DNA from 2 places in the Corynebacterium freneyi genome. Region 2 is predicted to be linked to the other one. Evidence: predicted binding sites of a transcription regulator. Region 2 holds the regulator's gene; the other holds the start of a gene.
What was found. Region 2 encodes LexA, which represses DNA repair genes until DNA is damaged. Its sites were predicted from a motif close to CGAACANNTGTTCG; they were not measured.
Positions count from the first base shown of each region.

Region 1: the regulator LexA is predicted to act here: its motif matches at 2,778-2,791, upstream of CFREN_RS11090 (HNH endonuclease signature motif containing protein).

Region 1 covers NZ_CP047357.1:2,473,109-2,477,954, forward strand. Annotated here, with positions in the region: gene purF (amidophosphoribosyltransferase) at 1-645, opposite strand, end outside; gene CFREN_RS11075 (sterol carrier family protein) at 699-1,106, opposite strand; gene CFREN_RS11080 (acyl-CoA thioesterase) at 1,128-2,096, shown strand; gene CFREN_RS11085 (arsenate-mycothiol transferase ArsC) at 2,151-2,567, opposite strand; gene CFREN_RS11090 (HNH endonuclease signature motif containing protein) at 2,904-4,604, shown strand; gene CFREN_RS11095 (MarR family winged helix-turn-helix transcriptional regulator) at 4,834-4,846, shown strand, end outside.
Region 2 covers NZ_CP047357.1:1,361,566-1,366,411, forward strand. Annotated here, with positions in the region: gene ptsP (phosphoenolpyruvate--protein phosphotransferase) at 1-1,387, shown strand, start outside; gene lexA (transcriptional repressor LexA) at 1,466-2,176, opposite strand; gene CFREN_RS06190 (hypothetical protein) at 2,847-3,029, shown strand; gene nrdR (transcriptional regulator NrdR) at 3,132-3,581, shown strand; gene hrpA (ATP-dependent RNA helicase HrpA) at 3,585-4,846, opposite strand, start outside.

The sequences.
Region 1 (4,846 bases), 1.1 Mb from region 2:
GAAGGTCAGGCAGAACGCGCCCTCGAGCCGCGGCAGCAGACGCAGGGCCGCCGCCTCCACCGTCGTGCCGGTGTGCGCGGCGCCGTCGTCGGCGCGACGCTCGTCGGCGACCAGCCCGGTCTCGTGCGCCAGCAGGGCGCACATGATGTCGGAGTCGCTGGGCAGGTGGCCGGACAGGTCGACGAGGCCGTGCCCCGCGGCCTCCTCCGCCAACGCGACGTGGTTGATCAGATTGCCGTTGTGCCCCAGGGCGATGTCGGTGCCGTCCGGAGCCATGCGGAACATGGGCTGGGCGTTTTCCCACGACGGCGAACCGGCCGTGGTGTATCGAGTGTGCCCCACCGCGATGTGCCCCTTCAGCGCGTCGAGCGACTGCTCGTCGAAGACCTGGGACACCAGACCCAGATCCTTGAAGACGAGGATCTGGTCTCCGTCTCCCACCGCGATGCCGGCGGCCTCCTGGCCGCGGTGCTGCAGGGCGAACAGCCCGTAATAGGTGAGCTTGGAGACGTCCTCGCCGGGCGCCCAGACGCCGAACACTCCGCACTCTTCGCGGGGCGGCTGCTCCCCGAGATCGTCGAGCGGGGAGGCGGGTGACTGGGATGACGCCGGGACGGGGGAACCGTAGTTCAGGGTATCGGCCACGCCGCCCAGGATAGTCGCGCCGCCGGGGCGCAGACCAAACCGCCCCTTGCCGTTCACCCCAACCTGCACACGGGCAGATGCGCGGCCAGCTCGCCCGCGCGGGTGCCCGACACGTCCATCGACTCGCCGGGCTCCTCCCCCTCACGCTCGCGCGCCTCGTCGAATCCGACCAGGCCGGCGGCGATGCGCAGCCACGTCCGGGGCGTCATCTCGACGACGTTGGGCGGGGTGCCTCGGGTGTGCCGGGGCCCTTCGATGCACTGAACCGCCACGAACGGGGGCACGCGCAGTTCCACGCTGTGCCCGGGGGCCTCTTCGGCGAGCATCCGGGCGGACAGCCGAACGGCCTTGGCCAGCTCCGCCCGCCCCGGGCGCGTGGCCGACTGGCCGTCGTCAAGCAACCACTCCCCCACCGCCGCCATGGCGGCCCTCAATTCGATCGGGTCGACCTTCTTTGCCATGCCCGCATTATTGTGGATGTCATGCCTTCGTCTTCGGTGACCCTCCGTTTCCTCGCCGCCCCCACGGACGTGCTCATGGCCGGCTCCAACAGCGTCCACGGCGGCCGCGTGCTGCAGTGGATCGACAAGGCGGCCTACGCCTGCGCGACCGGCTGGTCGGGGCAGTACTGCGTGACCGCGTATTTCGGCCACATCCACTTCGACCGTCCGATCCCGTCCGGCCACATCGTGGAGGTCCGGTCGAAGATCGCGTACACCGGCCGCACGTCGATGCACATCATTAACGAGGTACTGTCGCGCGACCCCCGCGAGGGCGAGTTCACCCGCGCCGCGGATTGCCTGGTCATTTTCGTGGCCATGGACGAAAACCGGAAGCCGACCCCGGTGCCGCCGTGGGAGCCGCAGACGGACGAGGAGAAGCGCACCCGGGAAGCCGCGTTGTCCCGCTTCGAGCTGCGCCGCGACATCGAGGCCGCCATGCGCGCGCAGACGTACACCTCCGAGTCTTCGGCCCCGGAGCTGGTGACGCGTTTCCTGGCCAAGCCGTCCGACGTCAACTGGGGCGGCAACGTACACGGCGGCACGGCGATGGAGTGGATCGACGAGGCTGCGTCGGCGTGCTCCATGAATTGGGCGGGGCGGCAGACCATCGCGGTGTACGCGGGCGGCGTTCGGTTCTACAAGCCGATCCACATCGGCGACCTGGTGGAGGTCCGGGCCCGTATTCTGCGCACGGGCACGACGTCGATGCACATGAGCGTCCACGTCCATTCGGGTGAACCCCGCAAGGGGCGCGGCGGGCTGCAGTTGGCGCTGCATTCGTCGATGACGTACGTGGCCATCGACGATGATTTCAAGCCGCAGCCGGTGCCGCATTTCCAGCCGACGACGGACGAGGACAAGCGCCTGTACGCTCACGATCTGGCGTTGAAGGAGCTGCGCAGCAAGTACAAGCCGATGCCGCTGGTCGGTTCCCGGGACAGCGAGTAGGTCCGGGCGTTTTTGGCTTGACGACGGCCCGCGTGGTGGTCCGTGAGCCGGGGGTCACATGTCGTCGAGGAGCTTCCGGACGCGTCCGTCGATGTCGTCGCGGATGAGGTTCATGCGCTCCTCCCCCTCGATGCCGCGGAGGCTGGGTTCGTCGACTTCCCAGCGTTCGACGTCGGTCTTCATGCCGTCGCGGGCCGGGATGTCCGCGCCGCCGACGATGATGACGCGGTCGGCGCCGCGCATGACGGCGTCGTCGATGGCGGTGGGCGTGCCGCAGGTCATGTCGGCCCCGATTTCGGCGACGGAGGCTGCGGAGTCCGCGTTGATCGTCGAGGCGGGCGTGAGGCCGGCGGAGCGCACGTCGATGTCGCGGCCGGCTTCGTCGGCGCGCAGGCGCATGATGGCTTCGGCCATCTGGGATTTGCCGCCGTTGGTGTTGCACAGGAAGTAGACGGTGGGTTTGTCGGACATCGTCGCGTCGCTTTCTTAGGTGGGGCGTGGGGTGGCGCCGGGGCCGCGGTCGCGACCAGGATACGTGCGGGGGCGGATCGTCGAACGTTTCTTTTTTGGCCGGATGGTTTTGCTTGACGACGGCGGCGGGTACGCATGCGCCCTGATGCACATGTGAACGGTGGGGCGAAACGAACCCGAATCGTTACCCAATGTTCGAAGGAATCGACTCGAACACTTGTATGATGAATGGTGACGGCGGGGCCGGGGAAGGCCACCGCATCGGGGCAGATCAGCAGCAGCGATCACGCGACACAGGCACTTTCGACACGCGCATCCAGCGCCGGGGGAATCGACATGGCATTCGACCATGACGCAACCAACAACCACCACCATCACGATCACGATCATCACGACACCGAGCCGCCACCTGCGCGGAAGCGGTGGGCCACCGAACGCGATGAGCCGGTGAGCAACCTCGCCCGGCGGCGCAACCTCGTCGACATCGACATCTGCCTTGCAGTTACCCCCGATGGTGACGACGACGTCGACTCCCACCTCGCCTGCGTGGCCACGCGCCTGGGACTGTCACGTGGCAAAGCCGCCCGATACTGCGACGTCGGGGTGATGCTGCGCCGCATGCCCAAAGTGTTGGGCGTATGCCGGTCGGGGGCGTGGCCGCATGAACGCCTGGCCACGATTGCCGCGGCCATTGCCGCGGTATCCGACGACAATCTCGCCGCGGTGGAAGACAAGTTCGTCGCCTACCTGTGTCCGAGGAAGGACTTCCAGGCCCTGCCCGGACCGAGGGTCTTCGCCCGGGAGTTGCGCCGCATCGTCGAAGCCATCGAACCGGTGTCGACCCCACCCGACGATGAACCGAGGCCGATTGTCGGCGAGTCGTACGCGGTCGACAATGAGGGAGCTGGTGATTTCGGGCAGTTGATCGTGGTGTTGCGCAAAGACCGCCTCGCCGAGTTCGACGCCACCGTGCGGGCAATCCGGGACGCGAAGGCCAACGACGGCAACGACGGCAACGAGTGTTCTTTGCCCGATGCTCTTATGGCGTTGTGTCGCGGTGGCGGTGAGGGGGTGTCGGTGACGATGAACGTCTACGTCGACGGCACCAACACCACCGGCACCAGCACTACCGGCGCCGCCAACACCACCGGCACTGCTGATGAGTCCGATGTGCAGGTCTGGCTCGATGGTGCCGGCTGGTTGCCGAAGTACCTGACCAAGGCGTGGCTGTCCCGGGCGGCGACTGTTCGGTTGTCGTCGGACTCGGTCACCGGTGGGTATGTGCCCACCGACGCACAAAAAGCGCGGGTACGCGGCCGTGATGGTCAGTGTCGGTTCCCGGGGTGTGATGTGCCGGCGCATCGATGTCAGATCGACCATGTCATCGACTACGACCCCACCCACACCACCAGTGACGGTGACGGTGGCGGCAGTGGTTATGGGTTGGGGGTGACGGCGACGTGGAATCTGCAGTGCTTGTGCCAGCGCCACCACAACCTGAAGACCTCGAAGCATTGGCGCGCGGTGATGCATGCCGATGGGTCGGTGACATGGATCGACCATGCCGGACACGTGTTTGCCACCACGGTGGCCCACGGGCCGATTGCCCATATCGGCCGACAGACGTTTTCCCAGCGGGCCACCCGTCGGGCGTCGACGATTCACGGGGATAATCTGCGGCGGATGAAAGCCGAAGCCGACAGACAGGCGGCGATGGAGCAGGCCGATATCGATGCCGCACTGCGCACACACGCCCGTCAAACCAGACGGTACGAGGAGGAGTTGGCTGATTTCGTTGCCGGGCCGCTCAACTCCGATGACCCGGATGTGCGGCAACAGGCCGGTGGGTTGGTGGTCGCGGCTGATGATGGGTGGCCGTGTGTCGATGATGAGTTGTGGTCGCGGCAGCAGGTCTCGGCGCGGGTGGCCAGGCGTAGGCGTGAGCAGGGGTCTGGGTGGTGTCGGGCTGATGTGGATGCCCACCGCGTGCCGCAGCCGCCGAAGCCGCTGGGGCCGCGACCCGGAATTCCCTTCTGACGCATCCCCGTTCTAGGACAACACCTCCTGAGGACAACACCGTTCGAGGACAACCCGTTCTGGGGCAGCCCTTCCATCGCAGCCAGTTCTGAGGAAAACCCCTCCAGGACATTGCGCTTCAAAGCCAGCCGGCTTCGAGGACATCCCACGCCAATGACAACAGGAAGATGCCACCAGATTCTCGGGCCACCCTCTCGCCACATGCATAGGCGACATATATAGTCGCCCTATGCAAAAAGATG
Region 2 (4,846 bases):
GGCGGAGTCGGCGACGATGTCGGCCATCGAGAAGTTCGTCGAGATGTTCAAGGCCGCAGGCGGCGTCATGGCCGAGCGCACGACGGACCTCGAGGACATCCGCGACCGCGTCATCGCCGAGTTGCGCGGTGACGAGGAGCCGGGCCTGCCCGCGGTGTCGGAGGCGTCCGTGTTGCTTGCCGACGACCTGTCTCCCGCCGATACGGCGACGTTGGATCCGGAGCTGTTCGTCGCCATGGTCACCAGTCTCGGCGGGCCGACCTCGCACACGGCGATCATCGCCCGTCAGCTCGGGGTGCCGTGCGCCGTGGCCGCCGGGGCGGGGCTGAATGCGATTGAATCGGGGACGTTGACGCTGGTGGACGGCGCGAAGGGCGTCATCACCGCCAACCCGGACCCGGAGGATGCGCGGGCCGCCGTCGCCGAGGCCGAGCGGATGGCGGAGAAGATCGCCGCGTGGTCGGGCCTCGGCCGCACCGCGGATGGGGAGCATATCCAGTTGCTGGCCAACGTCGGCGACGGCAACGCGGCGCGCATCGCGGCGGAGGGCGCGGCCGAGGGCATCGGCTTGTTCCGCACCGAGCTGTGCTTCCTGTCGGCCGCCACCGAGCCGACCGTGGAGCATCAGGCGGACATCTACGCCTCGGTGCTCAAGGCGTTCCCGGAGTCGAAGATCGTGTTGCGCACCCTGGACGCGGGGTCCGACAAGCCGCTGGCGTTCGCCAACCTCGATCACGAGGACAATCCGGCGCTGGGCGTGCGGGGCCTGCGCATCTCCCGGTCGAACTCGGGGCTGATGGAGCGTCAGCTCGACGCCATCGCGTTGGCCGCGGAGAAGGCCGGTCGCGGCGGGGATGCGCCCACGTGGGTGATGGCTCCGATGGTGGCGACGCTGGAGGAGGCCGAGTGGTTCGCGGACCTGTGCCGACGACGCGGGCTCACCCCCGGTGCGATGATCGAGATTCCCGCCGCGGCCCTGATGAGCCATGACCTGATGAAGGTGCTCGACTTCGTGTCCATCGGCACCAATGACCTCACCCAGTACGCCATGGCCGCCGACCGGCTGTCGCCGCACCTGGCGTACCTCACGGATCCGTGGCAGCCGGCGGTGCTGCGTCTGATCGACATGGCGTGCCGCTCCGGCAAGGACTCCGATACGCCGGTGGGCGTGTGCGGCGAAGCGGCGGCGGATCCGTTGCTGGCGTGCGTGCTCGTGGGGCTCGGCGTGACCTCGTTGTCGGCTGCGGCGACGGCCCTGCCGGGCGTGGGTGCCCAGTTGGCGGAGGTCACCGCCGCCCAGTGCGCGGACGCCGCCCGCGCCGCCCTGGATGCGTCGGATGCCGACGGTGCCCGTGCGGCGGTGCGCGCGGTGCTCCGACTGGAGTAGCGCGAACGGGGGACGTGCACGCGAAAAAGAACCGGGGCCCGAGCTCATGCTCGGGCCCCGGAGGAACTAGAGGAAGAACTAGAGGCGGCGCAGGACGCTGACGACGCGACCGAGAATGGTGACGCCTGCGTCGACGGGGATCGGCTCGAAGGCGTCGTTGTGGGGGAGCAGCCACGTGCCGGAGCGATCTTCGTGCCACTCCTTCACCGTGGCCTCGCTGTCGGCGTCGCCGTCGATCATCGCGGCGATGAAGTCGCCGTTGTTCGCCGTCTGCTGGGACTTCACGACCACCCAGTCGCCGTCGAGGATGCCCGCGTCGACCATGGACTCGCCGACGACGCGGAGCATGTACAGATCACCGGACTCGACGAGCTCGGCGGGCAGCGCCATGTGCTCGTCGATGTTCTGCTCGGCCAGGATCGGGTTGCCGGCGGCGATCTGGCCGACGATGGGCACGTAGGTGGGGGCGGTCGCACCCTCCGGGACATCGGGGACGTCGGCCGACTTCGGCTTCGGGCCCGGCTTTCCGGCGTGCGTGCCCAGCTGCTGCTTCAGATCGCGGACGTCGACGGCACGGGGCTTGTGGGGATCGCGGCGCAGCGCCCCCTTCTTCTCCAGCTCCTTGAGCTGGTAGGCCACCGACGACGTCGAGTTCAAGCCGACCGCGTCGCCGATTTCGCGGATGCTCGGCGGGTAGCCGCGAAGCGACACCGCATCCTGGATGACTTCGAGGATGCGCCTCTGGCGATCCGTCAACTGGGTCTTGTTCGACTGCTTCTTCTCGGCCATGTGTCCACTCCCACTGGTTCAGGTCGTGCTCGATCGCGTCGTGCTCGGTGTCGTCGTGCTGGGTGTCGTCGTGTCGGGGGCGTCGTGTTCGGCGTCCGTCGCGCCGGTCATTCCCGCCCGCCGTTCGAACACGACCCTACACCAAAACCACCCGTTGTGGCACAACTGTTCGAAGTTTTCGCCCCCATCTCTGGACGCGCTCCCGTGGCGGTGCTATAAATCGAACGCGGGAACGGAGTCGAACATCCGTGCGGCACGTTCGAAAGGGATTATCCGCGTCGTTTTTTACGATGCCCGCAGATTGCCGGATGGAAGGAGCCAACCGATGACCGCCTTTATCGAAGATTACCGCATCAACACCCTGACCAGGGGAGAAGAGCAGCTTTGCGACGGGGTGCCCGCGTGGGTCCGGCAACGCCCGATCGGCGCTTCGGCTCGTGTCGGCGCGTCCGTTCGTCGGTCCGCAGCTTCCGGCGATGTTCGACGTCGTGGTGGCTCGGATCGAACGGGGGTCCGCACGTCCCGTGGCCCGTCGAACGGCCGTCCGGGTGGCGTTCCGGGGGCTTCTCGGCGTCCGAACACAGGGCGAACGTCACCGGTGCCCGCACCCGGACACGGTGTTTCGAACATCGGCCACGTTCGGGGTAGCCGTTCGGTCGTCCGGGGTCCGGTGCAGGGAGTGCGCCGCAACGCCACGTCCATGGCCATCGTCGCGGGCATCGGCGCCGTGTTCGGTCTCATGCTCCACTTTTCCGGCCTGGGGGCGCCCATGCCGGACACTCCGCCCACGCCGACGTACGTCGGGGCGTCGAGCACGGCTGGGGAACCCGTGGCAGGCGGGGTCGCGAAGTAGGGGCTCGCCACAGAGGGGGTACCACGGAGGGGTCACCACGGAGTGGGGGACGAGTAAATGGGGTTGGCCGTACAGGAGGGTGCACGCCGTATGCTCGGAAGCGTGCATTGCCAGTTTTGCCACCATGATCAAACGAAGGTCATCGACTCGCGTCTCATCGACGACGGCATGACCATCCGCCGCCGGCGGGAGTGTTTGTCGTGCGGTAAACGATTCACCACGCTGGAACGCTCCCAGCTCGTCGTCGTCAAGCGTGACGGGGTCGTGGAGGACTTCAGCCGTGACAAGGTCATCCGCGGCGTGCGGCGGGCATGCCAGGGCCGTGACGTGCCGGAAGCATCGTTGAAGTTGCTCGCCCAACAAGTCGAGGAAACGCTGCGTTCGAAGGGCACGCCGCGCGTCAATTCCAACGACATCGGCCTGGCCATCCTGGAGCCGCTGCGCGACCTCGACGAAGTCGGCTACCTGCGGTTCGCGTCGGTGTACAAGTCCTTCAGCTCCGCCCAGGATTTCGAAAACGAAATCCGGTCTCTGCGCGAACGCGACGCGTAGCACCTACCGCAACTTGTCGATGGCCTTCTTCACTCGCTGCGGCGACACCGTGCGGGCCGTGCCCAGACGCTGGGCGAACAAACTGACGCGCAGCTCCTGAATCATCCACCCGATGTCGCGGACGGCAGCCGACTTCCGGCGGCCCTCCGGCAACGCTGCCAGACGCTTCTCCAGGTACTCCTTGACCTCGGTGACCTCGTCCTCCAATTCCGCATCACGGTCGGGATCGAGGACCATGTCGGCCAGACGAATCTCCATCGCCTCCAGGTACCGGGACAGATGACGCAGATTCGCCCACCCGTGACGGGCGACCGCACCCTTGGGCAGCATGAACGCAAGCTGCGACCGCATGTCGTCGATCGCCGGGCCATCCCACTCGTCCAACTGCGACACCACCCGGTGATACGCCGGAAGCATCTTCGCCATGCCCACGACGAGCTGACGAACCTGCCCCGCCACCTGCGGCTTCACCGTGTCGCGCAGCGTCGCGTACTCGGCGGGATCGCGGACCGGACCGCCGGCGTCGATCATCCGGTCGCGCACGACGGTCACCCGGCAGTCCTCGACGAGGCCCTCCGTCCCGGCATGCGGCCACGCGTCGACGGCGACCCGCTGCTGCAAGGGCAGTCCCTTGACCATCGCGGTGGTCTGCACGGTGCATTCGCGCAGCAGCATCGTCAGCGTCGCCGTCATCAGCGACGCCTTCGCCTGCGCCTCCGTCGGCACGACCTTCACCGCGACGCCGTCCTTGGTGGCCACCAGCGTCGGGTAGGCGGTGACCTTCTGGCCGTCGACGGTGTTCTCCACGGTCTCCGGCACGGCGCCGAGGTTGTCGGCGGTCCACTCCTTCACCGCCGCATGCTGGGACGAACCGGCCGCCTTCGCCACGGCCGTGGTCACCTGTCCGGCGCGCCGCTTCTGCAGCGCCAGCAGATCCCGGTCCTGGTCGGTGACGTCGCCGCGCCGGTCGACGGTGGCGAAGTTGAACCGCAGGTGCGGCGGCAGTTTGGTCACGTCGAAGTCGTCGGCGTTGATGCCCGTGCCGCCCAACTGGCGCAGCGCATCGGCCAGCGACTCCCGCAGCGGCCGCGCGTACGGGGTCATCGACGCCAGGGCGCGTGCCGCGAAGTCGGGGGCGGGCACGACGGAGCGTCGCGAGGCCTTGGGCAGGGTGCGGATCAGCGATTCCACCAGCTCCTGCCGCAGTCCGGGCACGAGCCAGTCGAATCCCTCGTCGCGCAGGCCGGCCAGCAGCGGCACGGGCA